DNA from 2 places in the Micromonospora sp. LZ37 genome. Region 2 is predicted to be linked to the other one. Evidence: riboswitches for the same ligand, from Rfam matches in the RefSeq annotation. Region 2 holds a riboswitch; the other holds the start of a gene.
What was found. A riboswitch is a leader RNA that binds a small molecule or an ion and turns the genes downstream of it on or off. The one in region 2 is predicted to bind thiamine pyrophosphate.
Positions count from the first base shown of each region.

Region 1: another riboswitch for thiamine pyrophosphate. It lies ahead of AC5L3Z_RS23830 (ECF transporter S component); the one in region 2 lies ahead of AC5L3Z_RS01445 (thiamine phosphate synthase).

Region 1 is NZ_JCADBL010000012.1:230,895-238,300, reverse strand. Features, by position in the region: gene gnd (NADP-dependent phosphogluconate dehydrogenase) at 1-217, opposite strand, end outside; gene AC5L3Z_RS23845 (hypothetical protein) at 603-857, shown strand; gene AC5L3Z_RS23840 (energy-coupling factor transporter transmembrane component T family protein) at 1,033-1,833, opposite strand; gene AC5L3Z_RS23835 (ABC transporter ATP-binding protein) at 1,830-3,308, opposite strand; gene AC5L3Z_RS23830 (ECF transporter S component) at 3,414-4,001, opposite strand; TPP riboswitch at 4,075-4,180, opposite strand; gene AC5L3Z_RS23825 (hypothetical protein) at 4,278-4,583, shown strand; gene AC5L3Z_RS23820 (alpha/beta fold hydrolase) at 4,594-5,424, shown strand; gene AC5L3Z_RS23815 (sugar isomerase domain-containing protein) at 5,485-6,234, shown strand; gene AC5L3Z_RS23810 (DUF6328 family protein) at 6,325-6,825, shown strand; gene AC5L3Z_RS23805 (acyl-CoA dehydrogenase family protein) at 6,954-7,406, shown strand, end outside.
Region 2 is NZ_JCADBL010000001.1:296,796-304,201, forward strand. Features, by position in the region: gene AC5L3Z_RS01435 (aldo/keto reductase) at 33-995, shown strand; gene AC5L3Z_RS01440 (DUF559 domain-containing protein) at 1,256-2,188, opposite strand; TPP riboswitch at 2,311-2,418, shown strand; gene AC5L3Z_RS01445 (thiamine phosphate synthase) at 2,413-3,039, shown strand; gene thiO (glycine oxidase ThiO) at 3,033-4,193, shown strand; gene thiS (sulfur carrier protein ThiS) at 4,184-4,384, shown strand; gene AC5L3Z_RS01460 (thiazole synthase) at 4,381-5,157, shown strand; gene AC5L3Z_RS01465 (thiamine phosphate synthase) at 5,283-5,918, shown strand; gene thiD (bifunctional hydroxymethylpyrimidine kinase/phosphomethylpyrimidine kinase) at 5,915-6,703, shown strand; gene thiC (phosphomethylpyrimidine synthase ThiC) at 6,721-7,406, shown strand, end outside.

The DNA.
Region 1 (7,406 bases), on a different contig from region 2:
CCCGGGGCCGCTCCAACGAGGCGACGAAGTCCGCGAGGGATTCCGACGGTACGAAGGTGCCCTCGTCACCGTGCTCGGCCAGCAGGCTGCGGGTGCGCTCCGGCGAGCGGTTGTGCACCGCCACGGTGAAGCCGTTGCGGGCCAGGTTCCGGGCCAGGTTGCGGCCCATCACCGCCAGCCCGGTCACGCCGATCTGCGCCGTCGCCTGCTCCGCCATCCGTACCCGCCACCTCTCGTCGGCCTGCCGTCCTGCGACCGTATCGCGGTCGGCGGCGCCACGGGCCCGGACATCGACGCTGGGTGAGCGGCGCGGCGCACCCTGTCGTCGCGGGGGCGACGGCTCTCGGCCCGCCCGGCCCCGGCCCGCGCCGGGTCGGGACGGTAATTCGGCTGCGACCGGGTCCGCTTCGGGGTTAGGGTGCGGGCATGCGTAAGTGACGCCCCACCTTCAGAGCCGGACCGCCGCCGTGGCAGCGGGTCCGTGCACTCCGGGCGTCCGCATTCCCACCTCTTCGGGTGGTCTCCGTGGTCGGGTCGCCCGGGTCGTTCCCGTCCGTCGACCGCCCGCCCGGCGGCGCGGTCCCCGCCGAAGGAGGCAGCGTATGCCCGCCAAGCGCAATCCGAAGAAGTCCCGCCGACCGGCGCCGTCCGTGGCGGCGGTTACCCCGCCGGATCTCGACGCGCTCACCGTGGCGCCGTCGACGCCGGTGCCGCCGTCGACCGGTACGGCGTCACCGACCGTTCCCGCCCGGGAGACCCCGCCACCGCCGCCGCGCACCGGGCCGGTGGTGCGGGGTGGTGGCGGCTCGACCGCCGCCCGCGGCCAGAGCCGGCGGTACGCCTTCCGCCGGAGCTGACCGGCCCGGGCCGGCCGGCGCCCACGCCCAGCCCCGGTCCGGGCGCGGCCGGCACGAGCGTGGACCGCCCGCACGATTCGCGGCGGGTCGCGGTTTCCCGACACTGCGACACCGCGACACGCCGCGAAGCGGGGGCGACCGGCCGGCGGTGACCAGCTCGGCCCCGCGAGCCCGGTCAGCCGATCAGCGGGCGGAAGGTGCCGAGGGCGATGCTGACCGCCAGCGCCGCGCCGGCCAGCGCCCCGGCGCCGAGGATCAGCAGGGTGTCGGCGAGCCCGAAGCGCTGCCGCCGGGCGACCGTACGCGGGATGCCGGCGTCGAAGCCGCGCGCGTCCATCGCGACCGCCAGCCGGGTGCCCCGCCGGATCGCGCCGACCAGCAGCGCGAACGCGGTCGACCCGAACAGCCGCAGCTTCGCCACCGGGTTGCGGCCGGCGTCGACGCCGCGCGCGCGGCGGGCCATCCCGATCATCTGCCACTCCTGGCCGAGCAGCGGCACCAGCCGGAACGCGGCGAGCGCCCCGATGGCGAACCGGGCCGGTGCGCGGGCGTTCTGGATCAGCGCGTCGGCCAGGTCGGTCGGGTCGGTGGTGGCGAAGACGATCACCCCGGGCAGGGCCACCGCGAACGTCCGCAGCACCAGGCCGAGCGCGGTGACCAGGACGCCCGAGGTGACCAGCAGCGGCCCGGCGTCGAGCAGCACCCGGCCGGAGCGGTCCGCGGCGAAGAGGACCAGCGTGACCACGATCCCGGCGCCGCCGGCGAGCAGCGGCAGGGCCCGCCGGGCGAGCACCCGGTAGCGGATCCCGAACAGCGGCAGCACCGCCAGCTCGACCCCGATGGCGATCGCCGGCGCGACCGGGTCCAGGGTGGCGATCAGCACGAACGAGAAGACCAGGGCCGCGCCGAGCTTCGCCACCGGGTTGCGCCGGGCCAGCGGGGCGCCGGGCGCGGCGACCGGTTCCAGGCTGATCACCGGCGACGCTCCGGGCCCGCGTGCCGATCCGCCGGGTCGGCCGGCGGTGTCCCCGGCTCGGACCGGCGGTCCAGGGTGACGGTGCGATCGGCCAGCGCGGCGACGAAGTCCGTGTCGTGGGTGACCGCGACGATGCCGTGCCCGGCGTCGCGCAGCTCGGCGAGGAGGTCGACCAGCTCCCGCCAGGTCCGCCGGTCCTGACCGAAGGTCGGCTCGTCGCAGATCAGCAGCCGGGGGGCGGTGGCCAGGGCGGTCGCCACGCTCAGCCGCCGGGCCTCCCCGCCGGAGAGGGTGTACGGGTTGGCGCCGGCCAGCCGGCTCAGTCGGAGCCGGTCCAGCAGGCCGTCCACGGTGGCCCGGACCTCCGCCTCGGTGCGTCCGGTGCGGCGCGGACCGAGCGCCAGCTCGTCGAAGACGGTGCCGGTGACGAACTGGTGCTCCGGGTCCTGGAAGACCGAGCCGATCCGGCGGGTCAGCGCGGGCGCCCGCCAGCGGTGTGGGGGAGTGCGGGCGTCGGCGCCGGCCAGTTCGGGCGTCGCGGTGACCCGGCCGACGCCCGGGCGGAGCAGCCCGCCGAGCAGCAGGGCGAGGGTGGACTTGCCGGCGCCGTTGGGCCCGAGGACGGCGAGCGCCTCGCCGGCGCGTACCTCGAGGTCGGTGGAGGCCAGCCGGGGCGGCAGGCCGAGCCGGTCGGCGGCGAGCAACCGGTCGCCGGCGGGCGCGGTGGCGTGCCGGGGCGGGATGGTCCTGCCGGGCACCCAGACGCCCTCGGCGGCGAGCGCCTCACCATGCGCGGCGAAGACGGCCTCCGGCGGGCCGTCCGCGCGGATCCCGCCGCCGGCCTCCAGCACCACCACCCGGTCCACCAGCGGCAACGCCTCGGCGACCCGGTGCTCGACCAGGATCAGGGTGGTGTCGGCGTCCAGTGCCCCGGCCACCGCCTGCCGGACCAGCTCGGCGCCGGCCGGGTCGAGGTTGGCGGTCGGCTCGTCGAGCAGCAGCAGCGCCGGGCGCGTGGCGAGCGCCCCGGCCAGGGCGAGGCGCTGCTGTTCGCCGCCGGAGAGCGCCGCGGTGGGCCGGTCCCGGTGGTACGGGAAGCCGACCCGGCGCAGCGCCTCATCCACCCGGGGCCAGATCTCGTCGGCGGGCACGCCGCGGTTCTCCAGCCCGAACGCGACGTCGTCGCCGCAGCGGGCCATCACCAGCTGGGTCTCCGGGTCCTGGAAGACGATGCCGACCCGTTCCCGGTCCTTGCGCGGGTCGAGCCCGTCGATCTCGACGGTGCCCTCCTGCTCGCCGGAGTCCTCCGGCAGCAGACCGGCCAGCGCGGCGAGCAGGGTGCTCTTGCCGGCCCCGGAGGGCCCCAGCAGCAGCACCCGCTCGCCGCGTTCGATCCGCAGGTCGACGCCGTGCACCGCCCAGCGTTTCCGCCCCGCGTGCCGCCACCCGAACCCCCGCAGCGTCACCGCCCCCACGCGCACCCCCCGGCTTTCCACCCTGCTCCGTCGAGCCCGGGGTCGACGGCGGTTCCGGAGATCCACGTCGCCGCCGACCTCATGCTCGACATGTCTGGAGGCGGGTCAGACGGCGGCGCGTTCGCGGCCGGCGGGGAACCGGTCGAGGACGCCGGTGCCGGCCAGGGCGCGGGTCAGCGCGACGCCGCCCAGGCCGGCGACGAGCAGCGAGCTGACGGTCGTGATCAGGATGTAGGGGACGCGGAAGCTGCCCCAGGCGGTCTCCGGGTACCAGATGAAGACGTCGTAGAGCGCCGCCGCGAGGCCGGCCAGGGTGGCGGCCAGCAGGGCGACGGGCAGCCGGAAGACCCGGTACCCGAACGCCGCGAAGGCAAGCTCCGCCGCGGCGGCCTCCAGCGGGCCCTGGATGACCAGGGTCCAACCCCAGCTGCTGCCCAGCGCCACCGAGATCAGCGCGGCGACGGTGAGCGTGAAGAAGGCGGCACCCGGCTTGCGGATGATCAGCCCGCCGAGGACGGCGGGGACCAGCCAGACGCCGTAGATGGCGGCCCGGCCGGGCAGCGGAATGGCGTCCGCGGGGCCGTTCCAGAGCAGGCCCCAGGCCCAGAAGATGATGCCGAAGGCCACCCCGAGCACCGCCGCGATGACGATGTCGATGGTGCGCCACCGGTTGGCGATGGTGTCGTTCTGCATGATCGCTCCCAGTTCAGAGGAAAGAACCAGGAGAAGACGCACGCCGCGCCCGGTGCTGCCGGACGGCGGCGCGGCTGGAGGTCGACCGAACTCCCTGCGCTGGCATTACCCAGATCAGGTTCGAGGGTCTGCGGGCGGTGCCCGCACTCTCAGCGCTGTGCGCTCCCCTGTCGGATATGAAGTTGTCTCGTCGACGCTAACACCTACGAAGATCATCGAGCAAAGTGATCTTTCCGCAGCTCACGAAGCCTTGCCCGGCGATGCCACCCTGGCGGCATGCGCGAGCCTCGACCGAATCCGTACACCGACCTCCGCATGGTGTTGCTCGGGCTGGCCATCGGCCTGCTGCCGATCGCGGTGGCCCTCGTCGTGACCTCGGTCGGCCGGGGCGACCTCGGCCGGGCGCTGCTCTTCCTGCTGCCCGTGCTGGCCATCGGGCTCGTCGCCGGCTCTGGACCTGGGCCCACGACCGGGCCCTGGCCAGGTGGGAACGCGACCGCCGGGCAGGCCGGCTGCGGTGGTGGCGGGTCCGGCCCTGATCCGGCGGTCGCGGGACGGGTGCTCCGGCGCCGACCTCGGTAGGCTGCCGATCATGCGGGTCGAGGCGCGAGGGCTGACATTCGAGGTACGCACCGGCGGCCCGGAGGGCGGCGACGCCGTCCTCCTGCTGCACGGGTTCCCGCAGCACAGCGGGGAATGGGACGAGGTGGTGCCGGCGCTGCACGCCGCCGGCCTGCGCACGTACGCGCTGGACCAGCGGGGCTACTCGCCGGGCGCCCGACCCGCCGAGGTGGCCGCGTACCGGGCCCCGGAGCTGGTCGCGGACGCGGTGGCGGTGCTCGACGCCCTCGGCGTCGACGCGGCCCACGTGGTGGGGCACGACTGGGGGGCGATGGTCGCCTGGGGCCTCGCCGCGCAGCACCCGCAGCGGGTGCGCACGCTGACCGCCGTCTCCGTCCCGCACCCGGCCGCCTTCGGGTACGCCCTGGCCAAGGACCCGCAGCAGAAGGCCCGCTCGTCGTACATGCTGCTGTTCCGCCAGGAGGGCAAGGCGGAGAAGGTGCTGCTGGCGTTGAAGGCGGCAGCCCTGCGCAAGCTGCTCTCCGGGGTGGGTGACGCCGAGCGGGTCGCCCGGTACGCCGAGCCGATGCGGGAGCCGGGCGCGCTGACCGGCGCGCTGAACTGGTACCGGGCGATGTCCAACGAGGACCTGGGCCGGATCGGAACGGTCACGGTGCCCACCACGTACGTCTGGAGCGACAGGGACGTCGCCATCGGACGGACCGCCGCCGAGGCGTGCGCCTCCCACGTCGCGGGTGACTACCGCTTCGTGGCGCTCTCCGGCCTCACCCACTGGATCCCGGACCAGGCGCCGGGTCCACTGGCCGAGGCGATCCTGGCCCGGGTCCGCACCCTGGGCTGACCGGGTGTCGGCGGTGCCCGGGCGCGACGACCAGCAGGAGAACGAGGGGACGGAGACGGCATGACGGTGAGCGGCGAGGCGTACCTGGCGGTGGTGACCGGGGCGATCGACCGGGTGGCGCGGAGCCAGCGGGACGCGGTGGGTCAGGCGGGCGACCTGATCGCCGCGGCGTTGCGGGACGACGGGGTGGTGCACGCCTTCGGCACCGGCCACTCCGAGGCGCTGGCCATGGAGATCGCCGGGCGGGCCGGCGGGCTGGTGCCCACCAACCGGATCGCGCTGCGCGACCTGGTGCTGATCGGCGGGGAGCCGGCGAGCATCCTCGGTCCGCACCTGGAGCGCGACCCGGCGGTGGCGCACCGCCTCTACGAGCTCGCCCCGGTCCGCCCGGCGGACGTCTTCGTGCTCGCGTCCAACTCCGGGGTCAACGGCGCCATGGTCGAGTTCGCCTCGGTGGTGAAGGAGCGGGGACACCGGCTGATCGCGATCACCTCGGCGGAGCACTCGGGGCGGATGACCTCCCGCCACCCGTCGGGGCGCAAGCTCGCCGACTTCGCCGACGTGGTGCTGGACAACGGCGCCCCGTACGGCGACGCGACGCTGCCGCTGCCCGACGGCGGCGCGGTCGGCGCGGTCTCCTCGATCACGGCGGCCCTGCTGGCCCAGCAGATCGTGGCCGAGACGGTGGCCCGGCTGATCGCGGCGGGGGAGCGGCCCCCGGTTTACCTGTCGGCGAACATCGCCGGTGGCGACGAGCACAACGCCGCGCTGGAGGCCCGGTACGCGGGCCGGATCCGCCGCGGATCATGAGCTGGTTTCGCGCTGCTCCCGATCGGGCATTGGCGTTGCTGCCGTCGGGGTGAACCACCCCGACGGTACCGTCTCATCCGGAGGTAGCGCGTGTCGAAGGAATCCGAGAAGCAGCGCTGGCAGCGCAACTTCGCCGATCTGCTCCAGGAGCTGCGGGTGGCGCAGACCGGTGTGCAGATCCTCTTCGCCTTCCTGCTGACCCTGCCGTTCAGCAACGGCTTCCCCCGCGCCAGCGACTTCCAGAAGGACGTCTACATCGTCTCGCTGTTGTCGGCCGCCGCCGCCACCGCGATGATCATCTCGCCGGTGGCCTTCCACCGGGCGCTGTTCCGGCAGGGCCGCAAGCCCGAGCTGGTCCGCTTCGCGCACCGGATGGCCAGCGGTGGACTGGGCTTCATGCTCATCTCGATGGTGGCCGCGGTGCTGCTGATCACCGACTTCGTGCTCAGCCGGCCGATCGCCCTGGTGCTCAGCGCGGTCACCGCGCTGTGGTTCCTGACCTTCTGGATGATCCTGCCGTTCGTCCGCCGCAACTGGGGTGAGGACGACATCGAGGACGAGGAGGACAGCCTCCAGCTATCCGCCCACTGAGCCGTCACCTCGGTCACCGGTCGGAAAATCGGACGTGCGCGCGAGGCTACCCCTGGGTAACACCCGGGGGTAGCGTGCTGTTTGTCGAGCACGTTGACGCAGCCGGACTGAGGTTCGAGGGGGCAGCCGTGACCACGACGCAGAACAGCCGACCCAGCCAGGACGGCGCCGGACCACTGCCCGGCGAGGCGGGTCAGGTCTCCGAGCGGGAGGCCCGCCAGGTCGCCGAGGCGGCCCGGGAGTCGGCCTGGGACCGGCCCAGCTTCGGCAAGGAACTCTTCCTCGGCCGGTTCCGGCTGGATCTGATCAACCCGTGGCCGCGCTCCGACCCGGCCGACACCGAACGCGCGGAAGGGTTCCTCGCCGAGTTCGCCGACTACCTCACCACCGAGGTGGACGGCGCCGCCATCGAACGGGACGCCCGGATCCCCGACGAGGTCTTCCAGGGGATGGCCCGGCTCGGCGCGTTCGGCATGAAGATTGACCGCGGGTACGGCGGCCTCGGCCTGAGCAACCTGCACTACTGCCGGGCGCTGATGCTGGCCGGCTCGGTCAGCCCGGCGATCGGCGCGCTGCTCTCC
Region 2 (7,406 bases):
TCGCCCGTCCGGCGGGTCCCCGTCGGCATAGGGTGGATCTCGTGACTGAGATGACCTACCGCCGACTGGGCGACTCCGGGCTCGTGGTGTCCGTGGTCGGCATCGGCTGCAACAACTTCGGCCGCAAGCTCGACCTCGACGAGACCCGGGCGGTGGTCGACGCCGCGCTCGACGTCGGGATCAACTTCTTCGACACCGCCGACATCTACGGCGAACCGCAGGGCGCCTCCGAGGAACTGCTCGGCCAGGCGCTCAAGGGACGCCGGGACGACGTGGTGGTGGCCACCAAGTTCGGCATGGACATGCACGGGCTCAACGGGCCCGACCACGGCGCCCGGGGCGCCCGCCGCTACATCGCCCGCGCCGTCGAGGCGTCGCTGCGCCGGCTCGGCACCGACCACATCGACCTGTACCAGATGCACGAGCCCGACCCCGGCACCCCGATCGACGAGACGCTCTCCGCGCTGGACGACCTCGTCCGCGCCGGCAAGGTGCGCTATCTCGGCAACTCCAACTTCGCCGGCTGGCAGATCGCCGACGCCGACTGGGTCGCCTCCTCCACCGGGCGGGCCCGCTTCATCTCGGCGCAGAACCACTACTCGCTGCTGGAACGCTCCGTCGAGACCGAGGTCATCCCCGCCTGCGAGCGCTTCGGCCTCGGCATGCTGCCCTTCTTCCCGCTCGCCAACGGCCTGCTCACCGGCAAGTACCGGCGCGACCAGGCCCCGCCCGCAGGCAGCCGGCTCTCCGGCGGCGGCCGGTACGCCCAGCGCCTCGCCGCCGCGGACTGGGACACCATCGAGGCGATCGGGTCGTACGCCGCCGACCGGGGGCTGAGCATGCTCCAGGTGGCGATCGGCGGGCTGGCCGCCCGCCCGGCGGTGACCTCGGTGATCGCCGGTGCCACCACCCCGGAGCAGGTGCGCGCGAACGCCGAGGCCGGCACCTGGCAGCCCACCGACGAGGACCTGGACGCCCTCGACGCCGTCCTCTGACCGCCAGCCCGCCGGACACGCCACCCGCCGCCCCGGGCGGCTGGCGGCGAGCGGCCCGCACCCGCGAGTGGAACACCATGGACGTCATGGCGGGCGTTTGACAGCAATGGCGTTCCACCCGTGCAGCCGACGGCCCTCACGACGCCCGCCGCGCGCCGCCCGGGCGCCGTCCTGCCAGCGCGCCGGCACTCGCACGGGGGCGTGCGGCGGCGCCTGGTACCGCGCCGGTGGTCCGGGGCGCGGGTGGTACGCCATGGACGTCAACGGGGGCTGTTGGCGTGCATGGTGTGCCACTCGTCCCGGCGCTCGCGGAGGGCGGCGGCGACCATGTCCACCGTCTGCGACGGCTGGCGGAAGACGTCGTCGGCGGTGAAGCGGAGGACGATCCAGCCGGCCGCGCGTAGCGCGTTGAGGCGGGCCACGTCCTGCCGGAAGTGCACGCGATCGCGGTGGTGGTCGCCGTCGTACTCGACGGCTACGCGGAGCGCCGGCCAGGCCAGGTCGACCCGTCCCACGAAGCGGCCCCGGGCATCGAGCACGTCGTGTTGCGCCGTGGCCGGCGGCAGCCCGGCGTCGAGCAGGAGCAGCCGCAGGCGGGTCTCCATGGGGGACTCGCTCAGCGGCTCCGCCAGCGCCAGCACCTGCCGCAGCAGCGGGAGCCCGGGCCAGCGGGTGTGCGCCTCGGCGTACGCACGCAGTGCCGGCAGCTTCACCACCCGGCGGTGCAGCAGCGCGTCGACGGCGACCAGCGCCTCGTCGCGGGGCACCTGCCGGCCAAGGTCGAAGGCGGTGCGCAGGGCGGTGGTGACGGGCAGGCCGGCGAAGCGGGTGCGGTCCGACGGCGGCAGCGCCGACCGGGTCACATGGACCCGGGGGTGGGCGCGCAGCCGCGCCGCCCGGGGCAGCAGCACGGACACCGGCGCGTCCCGCCGGAGCAGGTCGACACCCCAGAGGTACGCCGCGCTGTGCCCGGCGATCGCCGCGTCCGGCGGCAGCAGCAGTGCCACCGCGTCGCACCAGAGCCGGTGATCCGCCGTGCGCAGGCTGTCGCGGTGCACGTAGACGTCGGGCAGCAGCCGGTGCCAGGCCGGGCCGCGCAGCATCGCCCAGGTGACCGACCCCTCCGCGACGGCGCGGCTGCCCCGGAAGGGCAGGAACGCGAGGCGGCGCGGAACCCGGGGCGGCGAGGGCATCCGGACAGCATGCGGTGAGCGGAGTGTCACCCGCTGCCCCCGCCGTCGGCGCCGGACGGTGGGTGGAAAAAGCGAACCCGCGCTCTTGGCGGGACGGCGGATCCGTCGTACGGTATGGCCGCAAGTGACCCACGGGAGCCCGGTGCACCGGGCTGAGAGGGGGGCTGAAGCCCCCGACCGTCGAACCTGATCCGGGTAATGCCGGCGCAGGGAGGAGTGTTGCCGTGCCGTCCCTGGGACGACTGCATCTGATCACCGACACCCGGCCGGGGCGCGACCCGCTCACCGTGCTCCGGGCCGCCCTGCCGGTGGCCCGCGCCGAGCTGGTCGTACAGGTCCGGGTGGGCGACGACGCCACCGACCGGCAGGCGTACGAGCTGGCCCGCCGGGTGGTCGCGCTCTGTGCGCCGTACGGGGCGACGTGCCTGGTCAACGACCGGCTGCACGTGGCGCTCGCGGTCGGCGCCGCCGGCGGCCACGTGGGCGCGGACGACCTGCCGGTCGGTGCGGCCCGCCGGGTGCTCGGCCCGGCCGCCGTGCTCGGCGCCACCGCCCGGGAACCGGTCGCCGCCGTCGGGGCCGTCGCCGCCGGGGCCGGCTACCTGGGCGTGGGCCCCTGCCACGCCACCACCACCAAGGCCGGGCTGCCGGCGCCGATCGGCCCCGACGGGGTACGCGCCGTCGCCGCGGCCGTCACCGTGCCGGTGATCGCCATCGGCGGGGTCACCGCCGCGTCGGTGCCGGCGCTGCGCGCCGCCGGGGCGTACGGGGTGGCGGTGGTCGGGGCGCTGTCGGGAGCTGACGATCCCGGGCGGGCCACCGCTGAACTGCTCGGGGCCCTGACGTGCTGACCCGACCGGACGTCGCCGTGGTGGGGGCGGGACCGGTCGGGCTGGCGATCGCGTGGCGCTGCGCCGCGCGCGGGCTGCGCGTCGTCGTGCACGATCCCGCCCCCGGCTCCGGCGCGTCCCACGTCGCCGCCGGGATGCTGTCGCCGGTCGCCGAGGCGTACTTCGGGGAGCACGAGCTGACCGGGCTGCTCGCCGAGTCGGCCGCCCGCTGGCCCGGCTTCGCCGCCGAGCTGGCCGAGGCCGCCGGCACCGACCTCGGGTACCGGACCGAGGGCACCCTCGTCGTCGGGCTGACCGGTGACGACCTGGCCGAGGCGGGCCGGCTGTGGTCGTACCAGCAGGGGTTGGGGTTGCCGATCACGCCGCTGCGCCCCTCGCAGCTGCGGGAGCGCGAGCCGGCGCTGGCGCCGCGGGTGCGCGGCGGCGCGGTCGCGCCGGACGACCACCAGGTCGACCCGCGCCGGCTGGTCGCCGCGCTGCGGACGGCGGCCGAGCGGGCCGGCGCGGTGCTGGTGCCCGGCGCGGTCACCCGGCTCGCCGAGGTCGACGCCCGGCTCACCGTGGTGGCCGCCGGCTGCGGCGCCGCCGCGCTCACCGGCCTGCCGGTCCGGCCGGTGAAGGGGCAGGTGCTGCGGCTGCGCGCCCCCGGTCGCGGCACGCCGGACCTGCGGCACGTGATCCGGGGGTACGCCGACGGCGAGTCGGTCTACCTGGTGCCCCGCACCGACGGCGAGGTGGTCGTCGGGGCGACCGTCGAGGAGCGGGCCGACACCGAGGTGACCGCGGGGGCGGTGCTGCGGCTGCTCCGCGCCGCCGTCGACCTCGTGCCCGACCTGGCCGAGTACGAGCTGGCCGAGGCGTCCGCCGGGCTGCGCCCCGGCACCCCCGACAACGCCCCGATCCTCGGGGCGCTGCCCGGCCGGCCCGGCGTGCTCGCCGCCACCGGGCACCACCGGCACGGCATCGTGCTCACCCCGGCCACCGCCGACCTGATCACCGAGCTGGTCGTGACCGGCGCGGCGGACCCGTTGCTGGCGCCCTTCACGCCGGCCCGGTTCACCGCGCGCGACGGCGACGGGCGGGCGCCCGCCGTCGCGGCCCGCCGCCCGCGTCCCGACCGATCCGCATCCGAGGAGGAGCGCACGTGGAGTTGACGGTGAACGGCGCCGGGCGGACGCTGCCCGGCGGTGCGACGGTGGCGGACGTGGTGCGGGAGGTGACCCCGCAGCAGCGCGGGGTGGCCGTCGCGGTCAACGGCGAGGTGGTGCCCCGGTCCCGGTGGTCGTCGAGCCCGGTGCGCGACGGCGACCGGGTCGAGGTGCTCAGCGCCGCGCAGGGCGGGTGACCGGGATGGCCTTCGAGCTGGCCGGGGTGACCCTCGGGTCGCGGCTGATCCTCGGCACCGGCGGCGCGGCCAACCTGCACGTGCTGGAGCAGGCCGTCCGGGCCTCCGGCACCGAGCTGGTCACCCTGGCCCTGCGCCGGGTCGACACCGCCGCCACCGCAGGCGGGCTGCTGGACCTGCTGGACCGGTGCGGGGTGCGGCTGCTGCCGAACACCGCCGGCTGCTACACGGCCGGCGAGGCGGTCAAGGTGGCCCACCTGGCCCGGGAGGCGTTCGACACCGACTGGGTGAAGCTGGAGGTGATCGGCGACGAGCGGACCCTGCTGCCCGACGGGGTGGAGCTGCTGCGCGCCGCCGAGGAGCTGGTCGCCGACGGGTTCACCGTGCTGCCGTACACCTCGGACGACCCGATCCTGGCCCGCCGGCTGGCCGACGTGGGCTGCGCCGCCGTGATGCCGGCCGGCGCGCCGATCGGCTCCGGGCTCGGCGTGAACAATCCGCACCACATCCGGCTGATCCGGCAGAGCGTCGACGTGCCGGTGATCCTCGACGCCGGCATCGGCACCGCCTCCGACGCCGCGCTCGCCATGGAACTCGGCTGCGACGCGGTGCTGCTGGCCAGCGCCGTCACCCGGGCCGCCGACCCGGTGGCGATGGCCACCGCGATGCGGTACGCGGTCGAGGCCGGCCGGCTCGCTCACGCCGCCGGCCGGATCACCCGCCGCTTCCACGCCCTCCCCTCCACCTCCGACGAGGGAAGGCCCGAGCTGTGACGGCGACGCGGGCGCAGCGGCGCACCGCCGGCGGGCCGGTGGCCGGGGCCCCACAACCGGGCGGGCCGCTGACCGACTCGTGGCGAGCCGGTTCGGGGCGGCTCGCCGCGCCCGACGCCCCGCCGGTGCGCCCCGGCCCGGCGGGACCGTCGGGGCTGGTGGTGCTCACCGACCGCTGGCAGGCGCGGCGACCGCTGCCCGAGGTGGTGGCGGCGGCGGTGGCCGGGGGAGCGCGCTGGGTGGTGCTGCGGGAGAAGGACCTGCCCCGCGCCGAACGCGCCGCCCTCGCCGCCGCGCTGCGTCCCCTCCTCGCCGAGGCGGGCGGCACCCTGATCGTCGCCGGCCCCGATTCCCTCGACGGCGACGCCGTCCACCTGCCCTCGGCCGGCCCCTATCCGCCGCCGGCCCTCGGACTGGTCGGCCGCTCCTGCCACGACCGCGCCGAGCTGGTCCGACTCACCACCGAGGACTACGCCACCGTCTCGCCCGTCTTCCCCAGCAGGACGAAGCCCGGCTACGGCCCACCCCTGCACCGGGCTGGGCTCGCCGAGCTGATCCGGGTCAGCCCCGTGCCGGTCCTCGCCCTCGGCGGCATCGACACCCCCGACCGGGTGCACGCCTGCGTCGAGGCGGGAGCCGCCGGCGTGGCCGTGCTCGGCGCGGTCATGCGGGCCGAGGACCCCGCCGCGGCAGCCGCCACCCTGACCGAGGCCGTCGAGGCGGCGCGGCCGCCCGCAGCGACCACGGGAGACGCGCGATGACACCCACGACCGTGCTCACCATCGCCGGCTCCGACTCCGGCGGGGGCGCCGGCATCCAGGCCGACCTGAAGGTCTTCGCCGCCCTCGGCGCGTACGGCACCAGCGTGCTCACCGCGGTGACCGCGCAGAACACCCGGGGTGTGGACGCCGTCCTGCCGCTGCCCCCGCGCACCGTCAGCGAACAGCTCGACAGCGTGCTCGACGACTTCGCCGTCCGCGCGGTCAAGACCGGGATGCTCGGCACCCCGGCGGTCGCCGACGCCGTGGCCGAGGCGGCGAAGGCGGGCCGGTTGCCGCACCTCGTCGTCGACCCGGTGCTGGTCGCCACCAGCGGGCACCGGCTCGGTGTGGTGGAGGCGGTCGAGCGGCTCCTGCCGTACGCGGAGGTGGCGACGCCGAACTGCGCGGAGGCCGCGGCCCTCACCGGACGCCCGGTTACCACGGTCGAGGAGATGGTCGCCGCGGCGGAGGCGCTGGTGGCCGGCGGCGCGGCGCACGTGGTGGTGACCGGCGGCGACGTGGACGCCGACTGCGAGTCGGTGGACGTGCTCAGCGGCGGCGGCACGACCACCCTGCTGCGCGCGCCCCGGGTCGACACCCGGCACAACCACGGCACCGGCTGTTCGTTCTCGGCGGCGGTCGCCGTCCGGCTGGCGGCGGGCGATCCGGTGCCGGTCGCGGTCGCCGCCGCCAAGGAGTACGTCACCCGCGCGCTGACCGGCGCGCGGGATTGGGAGCTGGGGGCGGGCCGCGGCCCGCTGGACCACTTCGGCTGGTCCCGTTGATCACCAGGGAGGCTGTCATGCAGGCACGTCGCAAGGTCTACGTCGAGGGGTCACGGCCGGACGTCCGGGTGCCGTTCGCCGAGGTCGAGCTGACCGGGGACAACCCGCCGCTGCGCCGCTACGACACCTCCGGGCCGGGCTCCGACCCGGAGGTCGGGCTGCCCCCGCTGCGCGGGGAGTGGATCGCCGAGCGCGGGGACGTGGCCCCGGTGCGGGGCGCGGGCACCCCGCTCGCGGGCACGGACGGGAAGCGCCCCACCCAGCTCGCCTACGCCCGGGCCGGCGTGGTCACCCCGGAGATGGAGTTCGTGGCGATCCGGGAGGGGATGGCGCCGGAGTTCGTCCGGGACGAGATCGCTGCCGGGCGGGCGGTGCTGCCGCTCAACGTCAACCACCCGGAGTGCGAACCGGCGATCATCGGCAAGGCGTTCCTGGTCAAGGTGAACGCCAACATCGGCACCTCGGCGGTCACCTCCTCGGTCGCCGAGGAGGTGGAGAAGCTGACCTGGGCCACCCGGTGGGGCGCCGACACCGTGATGGACCTGTCGACGGGCAGGCGGATCCACGAGACCCGGGAGGCGATCGTGCGCAACTCGCCGGTGCCGATCGGGACCGTGCCGATCTACCAGGCGCTGGAGAAGGTCGGCGGCGACCCGGTGAAGCTGAGCTGGGAGGTGTTCCGGGAGACCGTCGTCGAGCAGGC